DNA from 3 places in the Cupriavidus sp. 01L45 genome. Region 1 is predicted to be linked to each of the others. Evidence: predicted binding sites of a transcription regulator. Region 1 holds the regulator's gene; each other region holds the start of a gene.
What was found. The regulator sigma-54, encoded in region 1, starts transcription at its own class of promoters, with help from an activator protein. The targets are predictions, from matches to a motif close to TGGCANGNAANCTGCTTT.
Positions count from the first base shown of each region.

Region 2: AC1DT6_RS17095 (circularly permuted type 2 ATP-grasp protein) is a predicted target of sigma-54. The motif match lies at 4,603-4,620, and genes of this name have one in related genera.
Region 3: urtA (urea ABC transporter substrate-binding protein) is a predicted target of sigma-54. The motif match lies at 2,381-2,398, and genes of this name have one in related genera.

Region 1 is NZ_JBFTSG010000013.1:55,365-65,282, reverse strand. It holds gene lptA (lipopolysaccharide transport periplasmic protein LptA) at 1-349, shown strand, start outside; gene lptB (LPS export ABC transporter ATP-binding protein) at 386-1,171, shown strand; gene AC1DT6_RS11225 (RNA polymerase factor sigma-54) at 1,319-2,794, shown strand; gene hpf (ribosome hibernation-promoting factor, HPF/YfiA family) at 2,844-3,194, shown strand; gene ptsN (PTS IIA-like nitrogen regulatory protein PtsN) at 3,576-4,031, shown strand; gene hprK (HPr(Ser) kinase/phosphatase) at 4,110-5,081, shown strand; gene AC1DT6_RS11205 (PsiF family protein) at 5,255-5,623, shown strand; gene rapZ (RNase adapter RapZ) at 5,741-6,658, shown strand; gene AC1DT6_RS11195 (LON peptidase substrate-binding domain-containing protein) at 6,724-7,404, shown strand; gene mutY (A/G-specific adenine glycosylase) at 7,433-8,623, opposite strand; gene AC1DT6_RS11185 (dynamin family protein) at 8,715-9,918, opposite strand, start outside.
Region 2 is NZ_JBFTSG010000022.1:82,555-92,472, forward strand. It holds gene AC1DT6_RS17075 (alpha/beta fold hydrolase) at 1-37, opposite strand, end outside; gene AC1DT6_RS17080 (proteasome-type protease) at 53-874, opposite strand; gene AC1DT6_RS17085 (transglutaminase family protein) at 1,005-1,829, opposite strand; gene AC1DT6_RS17090 (alpha-E domain-containing protein) at 1,869-2,822, opposite strand; gene AC1DT6_RS17095 (circularly permuted type 2 ATP-grasp protein) at 2,917-4,389, opposite strand; gene AC1DT6_RS17100 (gluconokinase) at 4,686-5,195, opposite strand; gene edd (phosphogluconate dehydratase) at 5,385-7,271, opposite strand; gene AC1DT6_RS17110 (MurR/RpiR family transcriptional regulator) at 7,574-8,512, shown strand; gene AC1DT6_RS17115 (DNA internalization-related competence protein ComEC/Rec2) at 8,424-9,918, opposite strand, start outside.
Region 3 is NZ_JBFTSG010000015.1:79,196-88,130, forward strand. It holds gene urtB (urea ABC transporter permease subunit UrtB) at 1-870, opposite strand, end outside; gene urtA (urea ABC transporter substrate-binding protein) at 1,061-2,326, opposite strand; gene AC1DT6_RS12605 (hypothetical protein) at 2,493-2,852, opposite strand; gene AC1DT6_RS12610 (MFS transporter) at 3,058-4,359, shown strand; gene AC1DT6_RS12615 (MaoC family dehydratase) at 4,437-4,916, opposite strand; gene AC1DT6_RS12620 (MaoC family dehydratase) at 4,993-5,442, opposite strand; gene AC1DT6_RS12625 (acyl-CoA dehydrogenase family protein) at 5,550-6,668, opposite strand; gene AC1DT6_RS12630 (acyl-CoA dehydrogenase family protein) at 6,682-7,884, opposite strand; gene AC1DT6_RS12635 (DUF1178 family protein) at 7,980-8,426, opposite strand.

The sequences.
Region 1 (9,918 bases):
CAAGCAGGCTTATATCCGCCAGAAGCGCGACAACGTCGACGAATACATCGACGGCTGGGGCGACCGCATCGAGTATGACGGCAAGCAGGAACTGTCCAAGCTAATCGGCCGCGCACGCATGGCGCGGCTGGCCGGCGCCAAGCTGGTCGACGAGATCCGCGGCGCAGTGATCACCTACGACAGCCGCAACGAGTTCTACACCGCCAGCGGCGGTACGGAGAACGCGACGGCGGGCAGCCCGTCCGGTCGCGTGCGCGCCGTGTTGTCACCGCGCCAGGAGCAACCCGCCAGCGGCGCCGCCGGCGCCCCGCTGCCGCTCAAGCCTGCGCCCGCCCCCGTCAATCCCTGACGCCGCCGCGTCGCCCGATCCACGGATTCAGCCTTCATGACCGTTACCCAAACCGCACCCTCCCAGCCCGCCACCCTGAAGGACAGCAGCACGCTGGTCGTGCGCCACCTGAAAAAGCGCTACGGCTCGCGCACGGTGGTCAAGGATGTGTCCCTCGACGTAAAGAGCGGCGAGGTGGTCGGACTCCTGGGGCCCAACGGCGCGGGCAAGACCACCTCCTTCTACATGATCGTGGGACTGGTGGCACTGGACGAGGGCGACATCGTGCTCGACGACAAGCACATCAGCGGCCTGGCCATTCACGAACGGGCACGCATGGGCCTGTCCTACCTGCCGCAGGAAGCTTCGGTGTTCCGCAAGCTGAATGTGCAGGAGAACATCCGCGCGGTACTGGAATTGCAGATCCAGGACGGCAAGCCACTTGGCAAGGCCGAACTCGAGCGCCGGCTGGACACGCTGCTCGATGACCTCCAGATTGCCCACCTGCGCGACAATCCGGCGCTTTCGCTGTCAGGCGGCGAACGCCGCCGCGTGGAAATCGCCCGCGCCCTGGCCTCGGCGCCCCGCTTCATCCTGCTAGACGAGCCCTTCGCCGGCGTCGACCCGATCGCGGTGGGCGAGATCCAGCGCATCGTCAGCTTCCTCAAGGCGCGCAATATCGGCGTGCTGATCACCGACCACAACGTGCGCGAGACGCTGGGCATCTGCGATCACGCCTACATCATCAGCGAAGGCGCCGTGCTGGCCTCGGGCCGGCCTGAAGACATCATCGCCAACGAGTCGGTGCGCAAGGTCTACCTGGGCGAGAATTTCCGCATGTAACGCGGCGCGCCACAGCAAGCGGCAGCTGCGGCGACCTTGTGCCCAAGGTGGCTCCGGTGTCGCCTTTTACCCTGCAACGATCACGGCGTCATCAGCGATAGCAATTTCCGTTCCACCGGCACGGAAGTTGGGCATAAAATAGGTCGCATGAAACCGTCGCTACAGCTCCGCCTCTCGCAGCATCTCGCGCTCACGCCGCAACTCCAGCAGTCGATCCGGCTGCTGCAACTGTCCACGCTCGAACTGCAGCAGGAAGTGGAACAGGCGCTGACCGAGAACCCTTTGCTCGAACGCGAGAACGACTGGCTCGACAGCCCGTTGCGCGTTGCCGCCGACGGCTCGGTCAACATGCAGAGCGCTCCCGCGCCGGCGCCCGCCGACGGCCAGGGCACCAGCGAGAACCGCCCCGACGGCGCGCCCGAGGCCGAAGACAGCTATTCCGACAGCAACGAGGACTACGGCAACGACTGGAGCCTCGACGACTTCGCCCGCCGCCCGCAAGGCGACGACGACGAAAAGACCCCGATGCAGTTGCGCGACGCCGAACCCACGCTGCGCGAACATCTGATGGAACAGCTCGCGCCGCTGAAAATTTCGTTGCGCGACAAGGGGCTGGCCATCTTCCTGGTCGAGTCGCTGGACGACGACGGCTACCTGAGCGCCTCGCTCGAGGAAATCTGCAGCGAACTGYCGGATGAACTTGAATTCGAGGTCGACGAGATCCACGCCGTCCTTACCCTGCTGCAGAGCTTCGATCCGCCTGGTGTCGGCGCACGCAATGCGGCCGAATGCCTGGCGCTGCAATTGCGCCGCATCAAGCACCCGCAGCGCGACCTGGCGCTGACCATTGTCACCAATCACCTGGAACTGCTCGCGGTGCGCGACTACACGCGCCTGAAAAAAGCGCTGCAGGTGGACGAGCCGGAATTGAAGTCGGCGCATGAACTGATCCGCTCTCTGGCGCCTTATCCGGGCCATGCGTACAGCCGCCCCGAAGCCGACTTCGTCGTGCCCGATGTTTTTGTCCGTAAACTGAATGGCGGCTGGATCGCGCAGCTCAATCCGGATGTGATGCCGCGGCTACGTATCAACGACATGTACGCGCAGATATTGCGCGGTGCAAAAGGCGATGCGGGTGCTGCGGGACTGCAGCAAAAACTGCAGGAGGCACGCTGGTTGATCAAGAATATCCAGCAAAGGTTCGACACGATATTGCGCGTTGCACAAGCTATTGTCGAACGTCAAAAGAACTTCTTCACCCACGGTGAAATTGCGATGCGCCCCTTGGTTTTGCGGGAGATTGCCGATACACTGGGTTTACACGAGTCCACCATCTCTCGGGTGACTACCAATAAATACATGGCAACGCCGATGGGGACTTTCGAGCTGAAGTATTTCTTCGGCAGTCACGTATCCACAGAAACCGGCGGCGCGGCCTCGTCAACGGCAATTCGTGCGTTGATCAAGCAACTGATAGGAGCCGAAGACGCCAGGAATCCCTTGTCCGACAGCCGGATTGCCGAATTGCTCGGCGAGCAAGGCTTCGTAGTGGCACGACGCACCGTTGCCAAATACCGCGAGGCGCTCAAGATTCCGGCAGTTACTCTCCGCAAGACTTTGTAGCCGAGTTGCATCGCCTGCCTGGTGCAACTCTTTCAGAAGGAGAAACGCTATGAACTTCAAGATCAGTGGACACCACTTGGACATCACGCCCCCGCTGCGTGAGTACGTGGAAACGAAACTGGAGCGTATCGTCAGGCATTTTGATCAAGTCATTGGCGTAAGTGTGCTGCTCTCTGTCGACAATACAAAAGAAAAGGACCGGCGGCAGTACGCGGAAATCAATCTACATCTCAAGGGCAAGGACATCTTTGTCGAAGCGCATCATGAAGACCTGTATGCCGCTATCGACGCGCTCGTCGACAAGCTCGACCGGCAGGTGATTCGCCATAAGGATCGCGTGCAAAGCCACGACCGCGAAGCGGTCAAGTATCAGATGGCCGCATCGCAGATGCAGCAATGACCGTGCCTGGTGGCCCACAGACCGGGCCGCCGGTGTCACTCCCTTGAAACCGGAATCAAGCCGCGCCCATAGCGCGGCTTTTTCGTTCCTGGCGCTCATCCGGGACCACGCGGGGGATTCCGCAACGCATATGGACCGGTGTATGCTGTGCAATACATAGTTCTCAAGCTCAACGATTTTTCCGTGCACGCGGCACCGCTTCCGCGCATCGGGTATTGCAATGCACAAGGCGGGGGCGGGCCTGCTCTATAATGGCCAGACGCCCGACACCGGCAGGGGGACACCCGGTGAAACTTCGGACCTTGGTTTTTTCTTCTTTTTTGCCCGGCGCGATGCCTCCCGGCCCCGGGCCTGCTTACTAGAAAACCCTGCGCATTCCACATGAATCGTTTGGCTAAATTGCTGCCACCCGGCAACATCAACCTCGACGTCAGCGTCACCAGCAAGAAGCGCGTGTTCGAACAGGCCGGGCTCCTCTTCGAGAACAACCATGGCGTGGCGCGCGCTACCGTGACCGACAACCTGTTCGCCCGCGAATCGCTGGGGTCCACTGGTCTTGGCGCCGGGGTTGCCATTCCGCATGGCCGCATCAAGGGACTGAAGCAGCCACTTGYCGCCTTCATGCGCCTGGCCGAGCCGATCCCCTTCGAATCTCCCGACGGCAAGCCGGTAGCGCTGCTGATCTTCCTGCTGGTGCCCGAACAGGCCACCCAGCAACATCTGGAGATTCTCTCGGAGATCGCCCAGCTGCTGTCCGACCGCGAGATGCGCGAAGGACTGGCTACCCTGCCCACCCCCGATGACGTGCACCAGTTGCTGACGCAATGGCACCCCTGACCGGCCTCGGCGATCTTTACGCAGGCGAGCGGGGCAATTGTCCCCGCTGTCTGAAAGCTCGCTCCTGAAAGCACCCGCATGGAACTCACTGGCGTCACCTCGCAGTCGATCTTCGACGACAACGCAGCCGATATCAAACTCTCCTGGGTAGCCGGTCTGGAAGGCGCCGACCGGGCGTTCGATGTCGAGTTCGCACGTGAAGCCACTTCCGCGGCCGATCTCGTCGGCCACTTGAACCTGATCCACCCGAACCGGATCCAGGTCCTGGGCAAGCCCGAGATCACGTATTACCAGCGTCTCGACGACGAGATGCGCAAGCGCCAGATGGGTGAGCTGATCCTGCTGGAACCGCCCTTCCTGGTGATTGCCGACGGCATGGAGCCACCGCCCGACCTGGAACTGCGCTGCACGCGTTCCTCCACGCCCTTGTTCACTACGCCGGTGTCCTCGGCGGCGGTGATCGATCACCTGCGCCTCTACCTGTCGCGCATTTCCGCGCCACGCGTGACCATGCACGGCGTATTCCTCGACATCCTCGGCATGGGCGTGCTGGTGATGGGTGAATCCGGCCTGGGCAAGAGTGAGCTCGGCCTGGAGCTGATTTCACGCGGACATGGGCTGGTGGCGGACGATGCCGTGGATTTTGTCCGGCTCGGACCCGATTTCATTGAAGGCCGCTGCCCGCCCCTGCTGCAAAACCTGCTTGAAGTGCGCGGCCTGGGCCTGCTCGACATCAAGACGATCTTTGGCGAGACCGCGGTGCGCCGGAAGATGAAGCTGAAACTGGTGGTGCAGCTGGTGCGCCGCAACGACGGCGAATTCGAACGCCTGCCGCTGGATTCCCAGTATCTGGATGTGCTCGGCCTGCCCATCCACATGGTCAAGATCCAGGTGGCGGCCGGCCGAAATCTCGCCGTGCTGGTCGAGGCCGCCGTCCGCAACACCATCCTGCGCCTGCGCGGCATCGACACGCTGCGCGATTTCATGGACCGCCAGCGCGCCGCGATGCAAGCCGATGTGGCATCGCGGGGCCAGGGCCGGCTACTCTAGGCAGCCAGCGCCGTGCCTGGGCTGTTTCAATTGATTGCATTCGTCCGCGCTTCCGTCGTCAACGCGTTTGGGGCACAGGCCGTTTTGTGCAGTAATGGACATTGAGCCCAGCCCGAGTTGCCGCGCCGACATGGCCAGCAGCCATGAAGTTTTCCACAGCCAGGAGAGCAAGCATGAAGAGAATGATCGCGATGTGCGTGCTGGTAGCCCCGCTTTTCGCCAGCGGCGCCTTCGCCCAGAATGCACCGGCCGCAGCAACCGCAACGCCCGCGGCACCCGCAACGTCCGCAAAACCGGCAGCACCGGCGGCGCCCGCGGCGACAAACTCCCAACAGGACAAGATGAAGGCCTGCAATACGCAGGCCGCCGGCAAGAAGGGCGACGAGCGCAAGGCCTTCATGAGCGACTGCCTCTCCAACAAACCCGCCGCCGCTCCCGCCAAGAACAGCCAGCAGGAAAAGATGACGGCGTGCAACAAGGACGCTACCGGCAAGAAGGGCGACGAGCGCAAAGCCTTCATGAGCGAGTGCCTCTCCAAGTAAGCCCCCGCGTCACTTAGCATGCGGACATGCGAAAATGGCGAACCCTTCGGTTCGCCATTTTTGTTGGCGCCTCGCCGTCATGACGGCGTCATCACCTGATGTTATGCTTGTCGTGCTATGCGCATCATACTTATCACCGGAATCTCCGGCTCCGGCAAATCCGTTGCCTTGAACGTACTGGAAGACGCAGGTTACTACTGCGTTGACAACCTGCCGGCTCAGTTTATTCCGGCGCTGGCCCAGTATCTCGCAAGCCAGGGTTACACCCATCTTGGCGTCGCTACCGACATCCGCAGCCGCGAATCGCTGGACGAATTGCCCGGCACGCTGCGCAACCTCGCCTCCGAACACCAGGTCCGGGTGGTTTTCCTGACCGCCAATACGGATGCGCTGGTGCAGCGATACTCGGAAACGCGGCGGCGCCACCCGCTGTCGATGCGTATCGACAAGGCGACCCTCTCGGCCAATGCCGAACCTGCGGGCGTTGCAGACAATGCGCTCGATGCGCCATACAACGACACGTCCCTGATCGAAGCCATCGAGATGGAGCGCGAGCTGCTCAGCCCGCTGGCGGAGGCCGCGCACCGTATCGACACCAGCAACGTGCGCACCAATACGCTGCGCGCGTGGATCAAGGAATTCGTGCGCGGCGATGACCTGAAACTCACCTTGCTGTTCGAATCGTTTGGCTTCAAGCACGGCGTGCCCAGCGATGCCGACCTGGTGTTCGATGTCCGCTCGCTGCCCAACCCCTACTACGACCTGGCCCTGCGCCCGCTGACCGGACGCGACGAGCCCGTGATCGACTTCCTGCAGAGCCAGCCGATGGTGCTGGCCATGGCCGATGACATCCGCGCCTACGTGGAAAAGTGGCTGCCAAGTTTCATCGCGGACAATCGCAGCTACCTGACCGTCGCCATTGGCTGCACGGGCGGCCAGCACCGCTCCGTGTACATCGCTGAAAGACTTGCCAACTATTTTCGCGCCCATGGTAATGTGCTGGTGAGACACCGCGAGCTCGCACCCGGCGGCTGAAGGCCGCAGCTGCAGGTTTCGCGGCCAGGCTCGGCAATTCCCGCCCGAAACTCTGCTGGCTCAGCATGTCCTCACACGCCACGCCCGGCTCATCCGCTTCGACCACCGCTTCGTCCGGTACATCGTCGGTACCGCCTGCGCTGGATGGCCTGCCGCTGTTTCCGCTGCACACCGTACTCTTTCCGGATGGCCTGCTGCCGCTGCGCGTTTTTGAAGCACGCTATGTGGATATGGTGCGCGCTTGCATGCGCGATCACACACCTTTCGGCGTCTGCCTGATCGCCAGCGGCAACGAGGTCGCCCGCCCCAATGAACCCACCATGCCCGAGACCATCGGCTGCCTGGCGGATATCGTCGACTGCAATATGGAGCAGCTTGGCGTGCTGCTGATCAGTGCGCGCGGGCGCCAGCGCTTCCGGCTGATAGGCCACAGTGTGCGCGCCGATGGTTTGCTGGTGGGTCAGGCGGAATTGCTGCCGCCCGACATCATCGACTGCAAGCTTGAACTGCTGGGCGAATGCCTTGCTGTGCTGCGCCGTATCGTCGCCTCGCTCCACGCGGAGCATCCGGGCAAGCTTCCGTTTGCAGAGCCGTTCCTGTGGGATGACCCGAGCTGGGTGGCCAATCGGCTATGCGAGTTGCTGCCCGTGCCGCTCAAGGCCAAGCAGATGCTGATGGCGCTGCCGGACGCGGGGATGCGGATCGAGATCGTGCACAAGTACATGCGTCAACACCATATTCTCTGAGCCTCCCACGCGGCAAAGGGCTTTAGCTTTAGAACAATCCCCCCAGCGCCTGTGCTTCGAGCAGCTTGCGCACCGGTGCCGGTGTGCCCACCGCATCGAGATCGTCCAGCGAGAGCCAGCGTAGCGGAGTGCCATCGGCTGCGTCGTGGGCGCTCAGGCCGGTGACGTCCACGCGGATGGCGCGGATCAGCAGGCGGAAGTGGGTGAAGACGTGGGTGAGTTCGCCGACCATGCTGGCGGTGCCGGGCGTGCCGAAATCGCGGGCGCGTTCGCGGGCGGCGTCTTCGGCCAGTTCGGCATCGAAGGGCACGGTATCCACCGGCATTTCAGGCAGGCTCCAGAGGCCGCCCCAGATGCCGCTGTCGGGTCGCAACGCCAGCAGGACTTCACGGCCGCGCCGGACCAGCAGCATGACGGTGCTGCGCTCGGGAATGGCGGCACGCGGTTTCGGCGTGGGCAGCGCGGCGGTCAGGCCGTCCCGGCGCGCCACGCAGTCGCTGGCCAGCGGGCACGACGCCGCGGCAGCAAGGCAGGCCGGCTTGCCGCGCGAACAGACGGTGGCGCCGAGATCCATTACGCCCTGGGTATAGGACACCATGTCCTCGGCCTGTCCAGGCCCCTTCGGGGGCAACACCTCCTCCGCGATTTGCCACATGCGGTTCTCCACCGCCTTGACGCCCGGATGGCCGTGGATGCCGAAGAACCTAGCGAAGACGCGCTTGACATTGCCGTCCAGGATGGGGGATCGCACGCCAACACTGAAGGCGGCCACGGCCGCCGCGGTCGAGCGGCCGATGCCGGGCAGCGTCACCAGCACCTCGGGATCGGTAGGAAACACGCCGCCGTGCTCGCTCATCACGCTCTTGGCGCAGCGGTGCAGGTTGCGCGCGCGCGAGTAATAGCCAAGCCCTGCCCAGAGCGCCATCACCTCGTCCGCGCTAGCCTCCGCCAGAGCGGCAACGGTAGGCAGGCGGCCGACGAAACGCTGGAAATACTCGATCACCGCGCTGACCTGGGTCTGCTGCAGCATGATCTCCGACAACCAGATCCGGTAAGGGTCGCGGGTGTTCTGCCACGGCAAGTCATGGCGCCCGTGCAGGCGCTGCCAATCCACCACGCGCGTGGCGAAATCGGCGGGAACGGCGGGAACGGCGGGAACGGCGGCCAGGGAAAGATCGGTGGAAGAAACGGCGGGAGTAGCGGCTGGCTTGCGGGGCATCGGGAACGTGACGGAAAAGGCGGAAGCGCCGGAAGCGGCGGCGCGTCATGATACCGCCTTGCCGCCTCCGGCACCGCGCGCCAGCCGTGCTTCAGGCGGCGACGGCCCTGAGCTGGCCGTCTTCGGCGTCAGGCCGCAGGATCTGCCGGGAGAAGGATTCGATGCGTCCGCTGCGCTCGTCCAGCCCGTTCAGCACTTCCTCCAGCTGCGCGATGCGGCTTTCCAGCGTGTCGGTCGCCTCGTGGATGCGCTCGATCGAGTCGACCCGGCGACGCAGTTGCTTCTGATGCTCGCGTACCTGCGCCTCCAGCGGCGTCATCACTGACTTGAGCCAGATCTCGATATCGCGGTTGAGATCGCGGAAGGTTTCCAGCACGCGGCTTGCAACAGTGGAGAACGCGCTTTGCACCAGTTGCGGACGCGAGCGGGTCAGCATGCTCATGGCGCCGAAGTGCGTCTGGGCCAGTGCCAGCGTCTGCTGCAGTTCGCTCACGTAGCGCGCGGTGACAAACTGGATCGGCGCCGGCAACGTGAAGCCGTGCTCGGCATTGAAGCGGCGGTACATGCTGTCGGTGAGCTGGTGTAGCTGGACGATCTTCTGGTCAGCCTCGCTGACCAGTTCGCCTAGCCGGGCGAACAGCCCGTCCATGTCCTCGCGCATGCCGCGCGAGAAGAAGCGCTCCTTCATCTGCTCGCGGCGCTCGCGCATGGTGCGGCGCACGTCGCGCAGTTGCAGGCTCTTGATGATATCGGCGCTGTGACGTCCGAACACAAGACGCAGCGCCTGGAACTTGGCGATGCTCTGCTCGAACTCTTCCTTTTCGGACTGCACACGCATCAGCATGTGCTTGACCATCGCGTGGTTCTTGCCGCGCAGGCCGCGCAACTCGAACAACTGCTCGACGATGCTGCGGCGGCGGCTCTGCAGCAGTTGCTGCGCGCCACGCGTCATTTCCTCCACCGAGCGCTGTACCTGGTCGGCGACGATCTCACGCCGCTGTGGAATCAGTTGATCCGACAGAACATGTTCGAATTGCGGCAGGCCGCTGCGCGCCAGCAAGTCGTCATCGTGCGTGACCTTGGCCACCAGGCCCTTCTGCGCCGACACCGGATAGACGCGCGACTCGTCGATCCCCAGCACCTGGGCGCTGTTGGTGACCTGGCGCGTAATCTCGGCCGCGGTCTCGGCCGGCGACTTGAGCGGGTCCCACAGACCGTCGATCTTGTTCAGCACCGCCAGGCAGCCCTTGCGGTGGCCCGCGCTAACATGGCTGCGCCAGAGATCCAGGTCGCTC
Region 2 (9,918 bases), on a different contig from region 1:
AGCCGTTGGCATGCGAAAAATGCAGGATGTCACGCATCTGGGATATCCGCCCTCAGTCCTGGGTGCCGGCGCGTTCGCGCGTGGCGCGCACCGGCTGCCCCCAGCGGTCGCCTTCGCCCTGGCGCGCCAGCGGAAACTCCGCCGGGGCGCAGGCATCCCATTCCGGATCGTTGATCTCGCCGAAGACCTGGCGCAGGCGATGCCCCCAGGTATCGCGGATCATGCGGAAGTAGGCGTTCTTCTCGTCGATATTGACGAAGCGGGTCACGCGCAGCGAATCGGCCTCGTAGACCAGCAGGTCCAGGGGCAGGCCCACCGAGATATTGGATTTCAGGGTGGAGTCCATCGAGATCAGTGCGCATTTGGCGGCTTGGCCAAGCGGCAGCGTGGGTTCCACCACGCGATCGATGATGGGCTTGCCGTACTTGGCCTCGCCGATCTGGAAATAGCAGTTCTCGGGCGTGGCTTCGACAAAATTCCCCGCCGCGTACACATGGAACAGGCGCACCCGCTCGCCACGGATCTGCCCGCCGAAGATCAGACTCACATTGAACTCGATGCCAGCCTCGCGCAGGGCGTGGGCATCGTGCTTGTGCACCTGGCGCACCGCGTCGCCAACGATGGCGGCCGCCTCGAACATATCGCGCGCGGTCCACAGGGAGCGCTTCTCGTCGCGGCCTTCTGCGAGTATCTGGCGCACCGCCTGGCTGATCGCCAGGTTGCCCGCCGTCAGCAGCACCATCACGCGGTCGCCCGGCTCCTCGAACACAGTCATCTTGCGCGCGGTCGAAATCGCGTCGACCCCGGCATTGGTGCGGGAATCGGAGAGGAACACCAGACCGGCATCCAGCCGCATGGCTACACAGTACGTCATGATCTCGTCTTGTTATGGTGCACGGCCCCGCCCGGCGCACTGCCCGGAGCCAGGCCGCATTCTAGCGCCGCCCCTGCGCGGCTGGAACACCGTATCACGCCCATTCCTGGTGCGCTTCGCACCACCTCGCTCACTGCAGCGGTGCAATGGCAATCTCGACCGCCAGCTGCTCGCCGCTGCCGCCCTCGCGAATGCCTCTCACCGGCGCGGCCATGCGGTAATCACGCCCGACCGCAAGCCGGACATGACGCGTGTCGCTCAGGCAAGCGTGCGTCACGTCGATACTGCACCACAGCTCCCTGTCCACGTCCACACAGACATCGGCCCAGGCATGGCTGGCCAACTCGGAGGCCGCCGGGTCGTAGAAATAGCCGCTGACGTAGCGCGCCGGAATACCGAGGGCGCGGCAACATGCCACCATCACTTGCGCCTGATCCTGGCAAACCCCGCTGCCCAGCCCGAAGGCCTCGCTGGCTGACGTGCCCACATCCGTGCTGTCTGCCTTGTACCGCACCCGCTCGGCTATGCCACCGGCCAGAGCCAGCAGGGCCGGCACCTCGTGCCCCGCCGCCAGGTAGGGCGAGGCAAAACGTAACATTTCCGGATGCGCGGCGGTCAGCGGCGTGCTGCCCAGGTAGTAAAGCGGCGAGACACGCGCCTCGCCCGCCGGCGGCGCATCGCAGAAAAGCGGCACTTCTCCGCCGGCGGGCGGCGTCACTTCCACCACGCCGCCTGCCTCGATCACCAGCGTATGCGCAGGGCCCGCCACGGTAAAGCTGTGAACGATATTGCCAAAGCCGTCGCGGGCCTCGGACAGGTTGCCCGGCACCGATAGCTGCCAGCCTTGCACGGCCTGCAACGGGCCCGAACGCGGCGCGAGCCGCAGTTCGTGCACGCTGCGCCGGACCGGCTCGGCGTAACGGTAAACCGTCTTGTGATGAATCTTGTATTTCACGATATGGCGAGGCCGGCACAACCTCCCACGTGAAGTGGCTCAGGCAGCCAGCAGCGGCACGAGAAAATCCCGGCTGATGCCGTTGCCGAGGTCGCCGATGCGCTCCAGGAAACTGGTCAGGTAAGCATGCAGCCCGACGGCGAAGATGTCGTCGATGCGCGCGTATTTCAAATCGGCGTGGAGTTTACCAGCCTGCCGCTCGGTCTCCGAAGAATGCTGGTTCCCGACCAGCGACAGGATCGCCACCACCTCGTCCATGCTCGATACCAGCGAACGCGGCATGTCCGGGCGCAGGATCAGCAGCTCGGCCACGCGCTCGGGCGTGATCACCGTGCGGTAGATCTTGCGGTAGACCTCGAAGCCGGACACCGAGCGCAGTACCGCCGCCCAATGATAGAAATCGTTGGCGTCGCGATTGGGATCGCTGTCGTCCAGCGTGCCGGCCTGGAATTTCACATCGAGGATCCGCGCGGTATTGTCGGCGCGCTCCAGGAACGTACCCAGCCGCATGAAATGGAAAGCATCGTCCTTGAGCATGGTGCCGAACTGCACGCCACGGGCCAGGTGGGAGCGGAACTTGACCCACTCGAAGAATTGCGCGGGATCGTCGGACAGAATGCCGTCAGCGATCATGCGCTGCACGTCGAGCCAGGTGGTGTTGATGGTCTCCCACACCTCGGTGGTCAGCGAGCCGCGCACCGCGCGCGCATTCTCGCGCGCCGCGCGTAGGCAGCTCATGATCGACGAGACATTGGTCATGTCCCGCACCATGAAGTCGATCACATCGTCGCGCGTCAGCAGGCCGTACTTCTCGTCAAACACCGTGGTCAGCTCGGAGATATCGAGCATGGCCCACCAGCCCTGCTCCGCCACCTCGGCGGATTGCGGCAACAGCGACGTCTGGTAATTCACGTCGAGCATGCGCGCGGTATTCTCCGCGCGCTCGGTGTAGCGCGCCATCCAGAACAGATGGTCGGCAGTGCGGCTAAGCATGTCAGTCCCCTCGTACTGCACTGTTCGCCCGCGCGCCGCCGGCATCGAGGCGGCCGGCGCGGGAATCTCAAACAATCCTTGCGAGCGCCGCGCTTCAGCGCTCCAGCACCCAGGTGTCCTTGGTGCCCCCGCCCTGCGAGGAATTGACCACCAGCGAGCCTTCCCGCAGCGCCACGCGCGTCAATCCGCCGGGCACCATGCGCACGTCCTTGCCCGACAGCACGAATGGGCGCAGGTCGATGTGGCGCGGCGCGATGCCGGACTCGACGTAGGTCGGGCAGGTTGACAGCGCCAGCGTGGGTTGCGCGATGTACTGCTCCGGACGCGCGCGCACGACCTCGCGGAAGGTATCGATCTCGGCGCGGGTGGCGGCCGGGCCCACCAGCATGCCGTAGCCGCCGGCGCCGTGGGTTTCCTTCACCACCAGTTCGTCCATGTGATCGAGCACGTACTGCAGGTCGTCGGGACGGCGGCACATATAGGTCGGGACATTGTTCAGGATGGCTTCCTCGCCGAGGTAGAAGCGGATCATGTCCGGCACATAGGGATAGATCGATTTGTCGTCGGCCACGCCAGTGCCGATGGCATTGCAGATGGTGACGTTGCCGGCGCGATAGACCGACAGCAGTCCCGCCGCGCCCAGCGTGGAATCGGGCCGGAACACCAGCGGGTCGAGGAAGTCGTCGTCGACCCGGCGGTAGATCACGTCGATGCGCTGCGGGCCCTGCGTGGTACGCATGTAGAGATGATCGTCCTGCACGAACAGGTCGCTGCCCTCGACCAGCTCCACGCCCATCTGCTGGGCCAGGAAGGCGTGCTCGAAATAGGCGGAGTTGTACATGCCGGGCGTCAGTACCACCACGGTGGGATCGGCGATGTTCTGCGGCGAGACCCCGCGCAACATGTCGAGCAACAGGTCCGGATAGTGGGCCACCGGCGCCACGCGGTTGCGCGCGAACAGGTCGGGAAACAACCGCATCATCATCTTGCGGTTCTCCAGCATGTAGGAGACGCCGGAGGGCACGCGCAGGTTGTCTTCCAGCACGTAGAACTCGCCCTCGCCCGCGCGTACCACGTCGATGCCCGCAACGTGGGCATAGATATCGCGCGGCACGTCGATGCCGAGCATCTCGGGCCGGTACTGCGCGTTGTTGTAGATCTGGTCTGGGGGAATCACGCCGGCGCGGATGATGTCCTGGCCGTGATAGATATCGTGAATGAAGCGATTCAGCGCGGAGACCCGCTGGCGCAGCCCGCGCTCCAGCGTGGCCCACTCGCTGGCGGGAAAGATCCGGGGAATCACGTCGAACGGGATGGTGCGCTCGGTGCCGCTGTTGGACTCGTCCTTTTCGCCATACACGGCGAAAGTGATGCCCACACGCCGGAAGATCAGGTCCGCCTCCGCGCGCTTGTTGCCCATGGTGCCTTCGGACTGTCGCGCCAGCCAGTCCGCGAACTGCTTGTAATGCCCCCGCACGGCACCTGCCGGCAGGGACTCTCCCGCGTGGATCGCTGCCGCCACGCCATCTTGCCAATCGAGCATCTCGTCGAAAAACCGCGCCGCCATGATGGCCGTTCCCCCATGATTTGGGCGCCGCCCAAACTGCCGGCGATCCCGTTTTGATTGGCTTCTTGTTCCCGGCACAGCACCTTGAGGTCACCACCCGCAGCCCGGCGGCGCAGCCGCGGACCGTCGTCATGCTTCGAAGTGCTGTACCTATAGGATACCTATGACCACGAAAGCCGCAAGCGGCGGGCATTCGCGCCATCAAACATGGATTAAGCAAGATGTCTGCCAGCCCCTCCTCAATTCGCACCAAGACGGCGCCCGGGAACGGTCCGGGCGGGGGCAACCGCGCCGCGCTAACGCGCCACGGCCGTACCCTTGCATGCCGGCACTTCGGCCAGGATGTACTGCACCAGGGCTTCAGGGGTCTGGCGGATATCGAGTACCAGCGCGTCGCGCGGCTCCTCCAGCGTTTCGAACTGGCTCTGCAGCAGCGCCGGATTGAAGAAGTGCTCGCTGCGCTCGGCCAGGCGACCGCCGATGACCGCGGCGTCGCCCTTCATATAGACAAAGGTCACGCCGCCGTCGGGCGGCGTCAGCCGGTCGCGATAGGTCTGGCGCAACGCGGAACAGGTGAACACATGGGTGCGGCCTTCGGCGCGGGCCGCATCGATCGCCGCGCGCATGGCGGCCAGCCAGGGCCAGCGGTCTTCATCAGTCAGCGGGATGCCGTTGTGCATCTTCGCCTTGTTGGCGGCGCTGTGGAAATCATCGGCGTCGTGAAAGCCGCAATGCAGGGTCTCGGCCAGCATCTGGCCGACGGTGCTCTTTCCGCTGCCGGAAACGCCCATCAGGATGTAGATCATGTCTGCTCCAGCGATCGTGTTCGGATGGTTTGCCCATCCTTGTCGGTAGTCCCCGCGCCGGCCGCCGGCAGTGTCCGGAAGCATACGGCCCTGAAGCCATGATAGGACCCGCATGGGCCGGCTCGGGGTCGTCCCCGCCAGCCGTTGGCTGCCGGGGACACAAATGACACAAATATCGGGGCGCGCCGCCTATTGTGCGACGGCCGCGCCGGTTTGGACAGCGCCGTGCGCGTCGGCTTCGGACAGGTCCAGCGCGCTGCCGCCCTCTTCTGCTATCCGCGCATTGCGGCGGAACAGGCCAAACAGGCCGCGGCCGACGCTGAAGCTGGCGAAAGCGTCGTCCGGCAGTACCGCCGAGGCGCGCGCCGCGAAGTCGGCGTCGCCGTCGGCGCCACCGAGCCATTCCAGGGTGCCAGCGACGGCATCCACGCGGAGGCGGTCGCCATCGCGCACTCGCGACAAGGGCCCCCCAGCAAGTGCCTCCGGACCCACATGAATGACAGCCGGCACCTTACCCGAAGCACCCGACATGCGCCCATCGGTCACCAGCGCCACCTTGTGGCCGGCATCCTGCAGCGCGCCCAGCACCGGCGTAAGGCGGTGCAGCTCGGGCATGCCGTTGGCGTTCGGCCCCTGGAAGCGCACCACCGCGACCACATCGCCAGCCAGCTCGCCGGCATCGAACGCGGCCTGCAAGCCTTCCTGGGAATCGAAGACGCGCGCCGGCGCCTCCACCACCCGATGCTCCGGCGCCACCGCCGACACCTTGATCATGCCGCGGCCAAGATTGCCCTGCAGCAAGCGCAGGCCGCCCTCGGCGGAGAACGGCTCGGCCGCGGTGGCCAGAACCGTCGCGTCACCGCTGGTAGCCGCACCGTCACGCCACTGCAGCACGCCGTCGATCATCACGGGTTCCTGCGTGTAGCGTGCCAGGCCGTGCCCGGCCACGGTTTCCACGTCCTCATGCAGCAGCCCCGCGTCGAGCAACTGGCGAATCACGTAGGCCACGCCGCCGGCGGCGTGGAAATGGTTCACGTCGGCGGCGCCGTTGGGATAGACCCGCGCCAGCAGCGGCGTGATGCGCGAGAGGCGGTCGAAGTCGTCCCAGTCGATGATGATGCCGGCCGCGCGCGCCATCGCCACGAGGTGGATGGTGTGGTTGGTCGAACCGCCGGTGGCCAGCAGGCCCACCACGGCATTGATCACGGCGCGTTCGTCAACGATGCGCGCCAGCGGGAGGTAGTCCGCACCCCGCGCCGTCAGGGCCAGCGCGCGTTGCGCGGCGGCGGCGGTGAGCGCATCGCGCAGACCGCTGTCAGGATGCACAAAGGCCGCGCCGGGCATATGCAGCCCCATGATCTCCATCAGGAACTGGTTGCTGTTGGCGGTGCCGTAGAAGGTGCAGGTGCCGGCCCCGTGATAGGCCTCGCACTCGGCTTCCAGCAAGGCTTCGCGGCCGACCTGGCCGGTGGCGTAGAGCTGGCGCACGCGCGCTTTTTCCTTGTTGGACAGGCCCGTCGACATCGGCCCGGCCGGCACGAACACCACCGGCAGGTGGCCGAACTGCAGCGCGCCCATCAGCAGGCCCGGCACGATCTTGTCGCACACGCCAAGCATCACGGCGGCATCGAAGGTGTTGTGCGACAGCGAGACCGCGGTCGCCATCGCGATGGCGTCGCGCGAGAACAGCGACAACTCCATGCCGGCATTGCCCTGCGTGATGCCGTCGCACATCGCCGGCACCCCGCCCGCCACCTGCGCCACCGCGCCAACGGCGCGCGCGGCCTCGCGGATCACGCCGGGGTAGCGCTCGTACGGCTGGTGGGCCGACAGCATGTCGTTATAGGCGGTGACGATGCCGAGATTGGCGGCATGCTCGACCCGCAGCTTGAGCTTGTCATGCACTGGCAACGCGGCCAGGCCATGCGCGAGGTTGGCACAGGACAGCCCGCGCAAGGGACCCAGCTCCTGCTGGGCGCGTTCGCAACGCGCCAGGTAGGCGGCACGGCTGCGCTGGCTGCGCGCGATCACGCGCGCGGTGACGGACTGTACTTCGGCGTGGAGGGCTTTTGACATGCGTGGGATTCCTGGTCGTGATGCCTGATCGTATCCGGGAGGACTGGGGAACGCGTTTGTTTGTAGATTTTCTACATTATATCGAAAGGCAATTTGAAAACACCATGCGCACGCATCACAAAGCGCCGCATTCACGGCAAAAATCGACAGAATAGGTGAAACCCCTAGTCACAAGCCCACCGGAAGCCGAGGCGATTTCGATGTTGATTATGTAGAATATCTACATGCAGTGCGAACTACCGAACCCCGGATACCGGGGCCAAAGGCACAAGAATGCCCCGGCACAGACAGCCCTCCTTACCATGCGCGACCGAATCCTTGCCGTCTACGACACGCTTCGCCCCTCCGAACGCCGCCTTGCCGACTACGTTGCCCGGCACGGCGCCAGCGTGATCCGTTTGTCGATGCCAGAACTGGCCGAGCGAGCGGGTGTATCCCAGCCCACCATCGCGCGCTTTTGCGCCGCGCTCGGTTATGACGGCTTCCGCGAGTTCAAACTCCAGTTCGCCCAGAACGTGGGCGGCGGCACGCCCTTCGTGCACCAGGACGTCAAGGCCGAAGACCGTCCCGCCGACATCGCCGGCAAGGTGTTCGACCGCACCATCGCCACGCTGATGACAGTGCGCAATGCGCTGTCCGCGGACCAGATCGAGCACGGCATCCAGCTGCTCGCGGCGGCGCGGCGCATCGAGTTCTATGGCTGCGGCAACTCTGGCATCGTCGCGCTGGATATCCAGCACAAGTTCTTCCGCCTCGGCATTCCCACCGTTGCGTACTCGGATTCGCATGTATTCAGCATGTCCGCGGCGTTGCTCGGCCCAGGCGATGTGGCGGTGCTGGTTTCCAACAGCGGGCGCACCTGGGACATGCTGGCCGCCGCCACGCTGGCCCGCGCCAGCGGCGCCAGCGTGCTGGCGCTGACCCACAGCGGTTCGCCGCTGGCCGCGCTGGCGGACGTATGCGTGTTCTCGGACGTGGAAGAAGACAGCGAGGTCTACACGCCAATGACCTCCCGCATCTGCCACCTGGTGCTGGGCGACGTGCTTGCGGCCGGCGTCGCACTGGAACGCGCCGACACCGTCTCCGCCGGCCTGCAGCGCGCCAAGGCCCATCTGCGCGAGCGCCGCATCGCCCAGGCCGAGCCCGCGCATCTCAGCGAGGCGCCGGCGGCGCCGCGCGCCAGTAGCGCCGCTCGTGCTGGCGGTAAGCCCGCACCTCGTAAGACTCGCCGCGCGTCATGATCTGGACCGCGCCGGTTTCGTCGCTGCGATAGCGCGCGATGCCGTGCGAGCCGTAGCGATCCCAGATCTCGGGGCGCGGATGCCGGTGGCGATTGCGATAGCCCATCTGGAACAGCGCCAGCTCGGGCGCCACCACGCCCAGGAACGACCCGCTGGACGAGGTGTTGCTGCCATGGTGCGGCGCCTGCAGGAAATCGGCGCGCAGGTCTTGCGTCGGCAGCCGCGCCAGCAGCGCCGCCTCGTCGCGCCGGGAGATATCGCCAGTCAGCAGAAGGCTGCGCGCGCTGGCCTCCACCTTGAGCACGCAACTGCGCGCATTGCTGTCGATGGCAGCGTTCTGCGCCACGCCCGGCAAGGGATGCAGCATGACAAAGCGAACCCCGTCCCACTCCCACCGCTGCCCCGCCGCGCAGGGCCGGGCCTTTGGCGAGGCAGCACCCGCAGGCGGCGCCAGCAGCCGATGGCCTGATGGCGCACCTGACAGCAGGCTGTCCACCGCCAACGCCGCCATCACGTCGCGCGCCCCGCCTGCGTGATCGGCATCTTCATGACTGATCACCAGTGCGTCGAGCCTGCGCACGCCCGCGCCGCGCAGATACGGCACGATGGCGCGCGCGCCCGCGCTGCTGCCCGGCTCGCCGCGTCCGGCGCCCCACCCGTAGGCCGGACCGGCATCGTAGAGCAGCACATGCGAGTGCGTTTCCACCAGCACCGCGGTGCCTTGCCCGATATCGATCGCGGTGGCACGAAACTCGCCTTGCGCCACCGGCTGACGCCCCGCCACCACCATCGGCAGCAGCAGCACGACGCCATGCAGGCGCGCACGCACGCCGCAACGCACGGGCGCCAGCAACAGCAGCGTGCCGAGCACCGCCAGCCCCAGCGCGAACGGACCCGCGCGCGCGGCCTGCCACACCGCCCACGGCGGCGCCGCCAGCCACTCCAGGCCTATCACCAGCCAGTGCAGCAGCAGGTGCGCAGGGACGAGCAGCCAGCCCGCCAGCGGTGCCGGCAGCGCCGCCGCCAGCAGGGCCAGCGGCGTCACCAGCAGGCTGACCAGCGGAATCGCCACTGCATTGGCCAGTGGCGAGATCACCGAGACCTGCTGGAACAGCAACAGAGTCAACGGCACCAGCCCGACGGTGACGGCCCATTGCGTGCGTGTGGCCTGCGCCAGCGTGGACCGCAGACGCTGCCACCACGAGGACGCAGCATCCCCGGCGGGCTGCGCCGCGGCCAGGAAGATCACGCCCACAGCGCCGAAGGACAGCCAGAAGCCGGGCGACAGCACGGCCCAGGGATCGAGCCCGATCGCCGCGAACGCGGCCCAGGCCAGCACCAGGGAAGCAGGCGGCGCGCGGCCGCTCCATAGCGCCAGCGCCGCCACGACCAGCATCGACACGGTA
Region 3 (8,935 bases), on a different contig from region 1:
GCCGATCATCAGGAATTCTCCGTGCGCCATATTGATGACGCCGATCAGGCCATAGGTAATGGCCAGGCCCAGCGCGGCCAGCAGCAGCACGCTGCCCAGGCTCAGGCCGGCGAAGAGGTTGCCGATGAGTTCGGCGCGGCGCTGGTCGCCGCGCAGGGCATCGAGCGCCTGCTGGGCGGCGCCTCGCAGTTCGGCGTCGGGCTCGCGGTATTTGCCGGCTTCGTCACGCTCCAGCAGTGGCTGCAGCTTCTGCCGGCTTTGCGGATTGCTGTCGCGCCCGAGAATATGAATGGCTTCCAGCCGTTCGTCGCGATTGCCCTCGGCCAGCACGATATTGGCCCAGATCACATCGAGCTTGGCACGCAGGCCGGCATCGGCCTCGGCCTTGCGCGCGGCTTCCACCACCGGGCGCGAGGCGCTGCCGGGCTGGTCCAGCAGCGTGTTGACGGCCTGCGTGCGCACCGCCYCATCGGGCGATTGCAGCAGCGTGCTGCTGGCGGCACTGTCCACCAGCGCGCGCAGGCTGTTGTTAAGGGTCAGCGCTTCGAGCGCATCGGGCTTGACCGTGACCGGTTTGCCGCTGATGGCGTCCACCAGCTTGTCGCCGTCCTGGCGCACCATGCCGACGCCGGGCGCGTATTGCAGCGTATCGTCTTGCAGCGCCTTGAGAATGGGGCCCGCCTCCGCCACCGGCGCCTTGGTGAGCGCGGTGATGGCGGCAGTCTTGGCATCGAAGTCGTCTTCGGCCAGTGGCTTCAGGTCGGCCTGCGTCAGCGGCGCGGCCCACAGCGGGCACGCGGCGAGCAGCAGCAACGCTGCCAGCATGGCGCGCAACCGTGAAGCGAAAGAGAACGATAAGGGTCGGTGCATAAGGTTTGCGATCGCGCGCAGGAAGCGCGCGACCACCTTGGTCGGCGTGACGGGTTTTGCTTTGCGCCGCGGCCCTGAAGCGGCCCGCGGCAGTGAAACAAAGTCGGTTTGCTCCCCTCTCCCGAAGGCGGAGAACAAACACCGGACAGCTTGCGGGCGCGGTCTTCTCGACGCAGGCCCGCCCGCGGTCTTACATCACCTTGTCCGGCTTGCCTTCGTTACCCGCGATGAACGGGCTCCACGGCTGCGCGCGCACTGCCTTCGGCGTCTTCCACACCACCGTGAACTGGCCGTCGCCCTTGACCTCGCCGATCATCACCGGCTTGTACAGGTGATGGTTCTCGCCCATGGTCAACGTGAAGCCGTCCGGCGCCTTGAAGGTCTGGCCATACATCGCGGCGCGCACCTTGTCGGTATCGGTGGTGCCGGCCTTCTTCACGGCTTGCGCCCACATATGGATGCCCACGTAGGTGGCTTCCATCGGGTCGTTCGTCACGCGCTTGTCGCCGCCCGGCAGGTTGTTGGCCTTGACCCATGCCGCCCATTGCTTCTTGAAGGCTTCGTTTTCCGGGTTCTTGACCGACATGAAGTAGTTCCATGCGGCCAGGTGGCCCACCAGCGGCTTGGTGTCGATGCCGCGCAGCTCTTCCTCGCCGACAGAGAACGCCACCACCGGCACGTCCTTGGCCTTGAGGCCGGCGTTGCCCAGTTCCTTGTAGAAAGGCACGTTGGAGTCGCCGTTGATGGTGGAGATCACCGCGGTCTTGCCGCCTTGCGAGAACTTCTTGATATTGGCGACGATGGTCTGGTAATCGCTGTGGCCAAACGGCGTGTAGACCTCTTCGATATCCTTGTCCGCCACGCCCTTGCTCTTCAGGAAGGCCCGCAGGATCTTGTTGGTGGTGCGCGGGTAGACGTAGTCGGTGCCCAGCAGGAAGAAGCGCTTGGCGCCGCCGCCCTCCTTGCTCATCAGGTATTCCACGGCGGGAATGGCCTGCTGGTTGGGTGCGGCGCCGGTATAGAAGACGTTCTTGGACATCTCCTCGCCTTCATACTGCACCGGGTAGAACAGCAGTGAGTTCAGCTCTTCATAAACGGGCAGCACCGACTTGCGCGAAACCGAGGTCCAGCAGCCGAAGGTGACGGCAACCTTGTCCTTGGTGATCAGCTGGCGCGCCTTCTCGGCGAACAGCGGCCAGTTGGAAGCGGGATCGACCACGACCGGCTCAAGCTTGCGGCCAAGCACACCACCGCTCTTGTTGATCTCGTCGATCGTCATCAACGCCACGTCCTTGAGCGACGTCTCGGAAATGGCCATGGTGCCGGACAGCGAATGCAGGATACCGACCTTGATCGGCTCCTTGGACTGCGCCAATGCCAGCGGGCTAACACCTGCCGTTGCGAAGAATGCCGCGGCGGCTACCGCCGACAGTTTCAGCATGTCACGTCTTTTCATTGCAGCTCCCAGATTGTCGTGTTGGATAAGGAACAACGCACCCCGGGTACACCTTCTGCAACTAGCATGCCATGGCATACAAGCTTGTATACATGGTTGCACACACCGCCTGGCGAGCCTCCGGCGGCGGCCACGCGCCATGCCGCACCACGATAGTGCGGATACGTCACGCACCAAGCCAGTGCGGCGTCAGCGGCTGAATCAGATTGGGGCATCCGCCGGCGCGCATGCTGCGGCGTGACTTGCCCGAATCCCGAATCGGCTCTATGGTGGCCGTTCGCTTGCGCGCCGTGCCCTTGCCGCATATTGCGCAGACAAGCAGAAAACAGCACGACGGAGACAACCCATTGAACGCGTCAGCGGCGCCAGGGAACCAGATCGTCATCATCGGCGCGAGTGTGGCCGACATGTGCATGGGCATCCGGCTCAGGCAAGCCTGCATCGATACCTTCGTCGTCTTCGGGAATGCCGGCACGGTGGGCGGCACCTGGCGCGACAACACCTGTCCGGGCCGCGGCTGCGACATTCCCTCCCGCCTGCACCGCTTCTCCTTCGCGCCAAAGCCTGGACCGGTCCAGCGCATGCTTGCCACAGCCGGAAATCCCCGAGCGCTTCGGCCCGCTCGGGCACGTCCGCTATGGCACTGATCGCGCAGCACCTGGATTGAACGGAACCATCAAGCCGGCTTTTTGAACATCCCATCCCAACCAGCAACGCCTCCAGGCAAACCGATGACCACACTTCCGTCATACCAGCCACGCAGCGCCTGGGCCATGGCCTCGATGCTGACCTGGCTGTCGCTGATCAACTTCCTCGACAAGATCGTGCTGGGCATGGTGGCCGTGCCGCTGATGGCGGACCTGAAGCTGCCGCCGGCGGAGTTCGGCCTGATCGCCAGCAGCTTCTTCTGGCTGTTTTCGCTGTCCACCGTGCTGGTGGGATTTCTGTCCAATCGCGTGGCCACGCGCTGGCTGCTGCTGGCGATGGGCCTGTCGTGGGCCCTGCTGCAAATACCGCTGGCGCTGGCCACCTCGGCCATGACCATTCTCTTGTGCCGCATGCTGCTTGGCGCGGCCGAGGGCCCGGCCTTCCCGATCTCCGTGCATGCGTTATTCAAATGGTTTCCCGACCACAAGCGCAATCTGCCGGTGGCGGTGGTCAACCAGGGCGCGACGGCGGGCCTGCTGCTGGCGGGCTTGCTGATCCCGCTGGTGACGATGCATTGGGGATGGCGCGCCAACTTCATGATCCTCGCCGCCATCGGCGCGGCATGGAGTGCGATGTGGCTCTGCGTGGGACGCGAGGGGCCGCTGGCGCAGGCGAGCGACCGGCGCCCCGGCGCCGCGGCCATGCCCGTGCGGCTGCCCTATCGCCGCATCTTCCGCGACCCGACCGTGCTTTCCTGCCTGGCCATCGGCTTCTGCGCGTACTGGGCGCTGGCGCTGGGGCTGACCTGGCTGCCGGCCTACCTGGAGAAAGGCCTCGGCTTCGACCCGGTCACCACCGGGCGCTGGTATGCGGCCATCGTGGCCTCGGCCATGCCCGTCACGCTGATCCTTAGCTGGCTGTCGCAACGCATGTTGCGCGGCGGCGCGTCGTCGCGGCTGGCGCGCGGCGTGATCATCTCGATCGCCGCGCTGGTGGGCGGCTGCGTGTACCTGGTGATCGCGTCGGTAACGCTGGCCCCCGTCCCGAAGACCTTGCTGATTGCCGTGGCGGCATGCCTGCCCCCCGTGGGCTTCGCGCTGACGCCGGCGATGCTGGCGCAGATCGTACCGGAGGCCCAGCGCGGGAGCGTGCTGTCCATCCACACGGCGCTGATCACGCTGGCGGGCATCCTGGCCCCGGCCGTGGTGGGGCAACTGGTGCAGCGCCACGGCATGATCGGTGGCTTCGAAGTGGGATTCACGATCAACGCCATGCTGCTGATGGTGGCCGGCGTGATCGGCCTGTGCTGGCTGAATCCCGAGCGCTCGGCCAAGGCCCTGGCGGCGGCCACGCATGACATGACGGCGGCGCGCTCGCCCGCCTGAGCCCGGCCCCCGCTCAGCGGGCAAACCCCACCAGGCAGCGGCCGCCGCGCACCCGTTGCGGCGGTGGCCTTCAGTGATTACGAATAACGCCGGCTGATCGACTCAGCGACGCACACCGGCCGCTCGCTGCCTTCGCGCTCCACGGTGACTTCCCAGTTCGACTGGGCGCCGACCAGCGCGGGCGCGTTCGGCAGCGGCTCCAGTCGCTCCACCGACAGCAGCTTCACGCGGGCGCGCAGGCGGCTGCCCACCGGTACCGGCGCGGTAAAGCGCACACGGTTCAGGCCATAGTTGACGCCCATCTTGACGCCCGGCATGTCGATCGCGTTGTGCATGAAGGCCGGCAGCAGCGACAGGGTCAGGAAGCCGTGCGCTACCGGGCCGCCAAACGGAGACTCGCGCCGGGCGCGCTCCACGTCGACATGGATCCATTGATGATCGCCAGTGGCTTCGGCGAACAGGTTGACCTGCTGCTGGGTGATTTCAATCCAGTCGCTGACGGCCACTTCCTGGCCCTGCAGGCTTTCCAGTTCTTCGAGCGAAGCGATGGTACGCATGGTGTCTCCTAGTTGTTGTGATGGCCGGGATGGCCGGGATTCAATCGAGGTGCGTGCTGCCCCGGTGCAAGCGCTTTCAGGCTGGGCGGCGGCCGTACATACCCATGCCCTTGACGGTGCAGACCAGTTCGCCGCGCTGATTGGTGGCTTCCCACTGGGTGTGCACCACGCCGCGATCGGGCTTGGACGACGAGGCGCGCGCATCCAGCACGACCAGCGATACGCTCAGCGTGTCACCCGCGTAAACCGGCTTGAGCCAGCGGATTTCGTCCACACCGGGCGAGCCCATGCTGGCCGCCTTGCTGGTCATGTTGTCCACCAGCAGGCGCATCATGATCGAGCAGGTCATCCAGCCGCTGGAGATCAGGCCCTTGTAGATGCTCTTCTGCGCGGCATCCTTGTCGATATGGAAGGGCTGCGGATCATACTGGCGGGCAAAGGTGAGGATCTCTTCCTCGGTCACCAGGTGGGACCCCAGATCGCGCTTGCTGCCGACGCTAAAGTCTTCGAAATAGAGGGTGGGCATGAATGGCTCCGTCAACGAAAGCTATGGCGATGTCCATGTAGCGAGGACAATGCATAACAAAAAACCGCGCCTGGAACAACCGGCGCGGTTCTTTTACTCAACCTGGATCAGACCGTTTCCAGGAAACCGGGCTGTGTCGCAAAGCGGCCCAGGTGATGATCGACATCCCCGAAGGTCGTGTTGATCAGCGTCAGGCGCTTGAACATATGCGCCGCCGGCAGTTCGTCGGTGACGCCCATGCCGCCGTGGATCTGCACCGCTTCCTGGCCGACCGAGCGAGCCGCCTGGCCCACGCGTGCCTTGGCTGCGGAGGCGAAGCGCCGGCGTTCTTCCGGGCTGGCCTCGTCGAACTTGGCGGCGGCCAGCAGCGTGATCGAGCGCGATTGCTCGGCGTGGATGAACATCTCCACCATCCGATGCTGCAGCGCCTGGAAACGCGCGATCGGCACGCCGAACTGCTGGCGGGTCTTGGCGTATTCCAGCGTCGCCGCATTGAGCGCATCCATCACGCCCACCGCTTCCGAGCACAGCAGCACGGCGGCGTAGTCGGCCGCCTGCTCGATCAGCGCAAACGCGGCGCCTTCGGTGCCCAGCAGTTCGCCCGGCGCGTCCTTGAAGGTGATATCGGCAGCGCGCAGGTTGTCGATGGTGCGGTAGTCGGTGATGCTGACGCCAGCTGCCTTCGGGTCCACCAGGAACAGCGAAATGCCATTGGTATCGGCATCGGCGCCGCTGGTGCGAGCCGAGACAACCAGCTTGCCGGCTTGCGCGCCGTGAATGGTCACGACCTTGCGGCCGTTGAGCTTGCCGCCCTTGGCCGTCACGCGCACGTCGTTGAGCGCATAGCGTGCATGCGGCTCATTGAAGGCAACCGCCAGCTTCAGCTCACCGGCGGCGACCTGCTCCAGCAGCGCGTCCTGGCCGCCGGCCAGCTTGAGCGCGTATGCGGCAACCACGGTGGCGAAGTACGGCTCGACCACCAGGCCGCGGCCCAGTTCCTGCATCACCACCATCATGTCGACGGGCGTGCCCGAGAAGCCGCCCTGCGCTTCAGGCACCGGCAGCGCGGTCAGGCCGAGCTCGACCAGAGCGCCCCAGGCGGCATCGCTATGGCCGGCTTCGGCCTTGATGCCCTTCTTGCGGGTTTCGAAATCGTAGTCTTTGTCGATGAAGCGGTGGACGGCGTCAGCCAGTTGCTTCTGTTCGTCGCTGAGATTGAAGTTCATATCGCGTGTCTCCTCACAGCCCCAGGATCATCTGGCTGATGATGTTCTTCTGAATTTCGTTGGACCCGCCGTAGATGGAGGTCTTGCGATAGTTGAAGTAGTAAGCGGCGAGCGGCGCGGCATCGTCATAGCCGGTCACCGCGTGCTCGTGTTCGCATTCCAGGTAGGCGGTGTCGAACGGCTGGGCATAGGGGCCGACGGCCTCCACCATCAGTTCGGTCAGCATCTGCTGGATTTCCGTGCCCTTGATCTTGAGCATCGAGGCCTCGGGGCCGGGGCCCTTGCCGGCGCTCTCGCTCGACACCACGCGCAGCACGGTCAGTTCCAGCGCCATCAGTTCGATTTCCAGCGCGGCAACCTTGGCGCCGAACAGCGGATCTTCCAGCAACGGGCGGCCGTTCTTCTGCTGTTGCTTGGCAACGCGCTTGAGGAAACCCAGTTCGCGCTTGGAGTTGCCCACGCGGGCGATACCGGTGCGCTCATGGCCGAGCAGGTACTTGGCATAGGTCCAGCCGCGGTTCTCCTCGCCCACGCGGTTTTCCACCGGCACCTGGACGTTGTCGAAGAACACTTCGTTCACCTCATGCTCTTCGTCGAGCATGATGATCGGGCGCACGGTGATGCCCGGCGTCTTCATGTCGATCAGCAGGAAGGAAATGCCCTCTTGCTTCTTGGCTTCGGGATCGGTGCGGACCAGGCAGAAGATCATGTCGGCGTGCTGGCCGAGCGTGGTCCAGGTCTTCTGGCCGTTGACGATGTAGTGCTTGCCGTCCGAGGTCAGTTCGGCGCGGGTCTTCAGCGATGCGAGGTCGGAACCCGAACCCGGCTCCGAGTAACCCTGGCACCACCAGTCGGTGCAATCCAGGATGCGCGGGAGGTAGTACGACTTCTGCTCCTCGCTGCCGTACTTCATGATCACGGGCGCGACCATGGCCACGCCGAAGGGCAGCACGCCGGGTGCGCCGACGCGGGCATTTTCCTCGTCCCAGATATGGCGTTGCGTGGCGTTCCAGCCCGTACCGCCGTACTGGACCGGCCAGTGCGGCGCGGACCAGCCGCGGCCGGCCAGCAGCTTGTGCCAGCGCACCAGATCGTCGCGATTGGGGCGGCGGTGGTTCAGAATCTTGCTGCTGATTTCCGCCGGCAGGTTGGCCTCCAGCCAGCCGCGCACTTCGGCGCGGAAAGCATCGTCGGACGCCGAATAGTTGAGATCCATGCCCGTCTCCAGTGATGCCGGTGTGAGACCGGCAAATTGTTCTAGCTAGCGCGTCATGCGCCGGCAAGAGCACTGCCTCGGGCACAGGACGCTATTCAGTGAGCCGTCTGCTTGAGCGCATCCGGCACCACGAGCTGGAAAGTATCGATGCCTTCGTCGGCAAGCGCCTGCACTTCGTCCGGCGAAGCCGTTCCGCGGATCCCGCGTTCCGGCGCTTCGTCGTAATGCATGCGCCTGGCCTCTTCGGCAAAGCGTTCGCCCACGTCCTCGGTCTGCGCCAGCACCTGCTTTACCGCCTTCAGGTAAAGCGACTGCAGCGTTGCCGGCGCCGGGGCTTTCGCCTCGGCTGGCCTGCCAGCCGGCGCGGCGACCGCTCCCGAAAGATTCAGGCGCGGCGCGCTGGGCAGCCGGGTGATGGCATGGTCCTCGCAGACCGGACATTGGACGAGATTTTGCGAAATCTGCGATTGCGCATCGTCCTCCGAAGCAAACCAGCCCTCGAAACGATGGTCTTGCGCGCAGCGCAGGTCGAGCACCTTCATGATGTTTCCAGCCCGTCGAAAGCTATAGTATCCGCGAAACGGAATTTTGTGAACGGTCGTGCTAATTTTTTTGCGGCCATAACGGGGCCCTTGGTGGGAAAGCCTTGGGCGGGGGGGTGAGGAGGTATGGCTGCAATCACACGGCTAAAGAGGGATTTTACGCTTATGGGGGGTGGGATGCGTTGGGGCGCTGTTTCTTTGGGCGGCGATGGCTATTGCACCCGAAAGCCGTACGACATCATCTTGCGGGGCTGGTCGCTGTTTCTTTGAGCGGTGATGGCCCTTGGACCCAACAGCGTACGACATCCCCCTACGGGGGACGCCGGTCACTCTTCTTTGCTTCGGCAAAGAAGACTAACGAGAAGAAAGCCGACCCTGCCGGGGGCAGAGCAATCGCGGGTGCGAAGGGCGCTGGTTTCGTCGTATGGCCAATGGTTCTGCTGATATCTGCCGTTACCGGCCCGTACGGCATCGCAATAGCATGACCCATGGGTTTCGTGGTGGTGCCC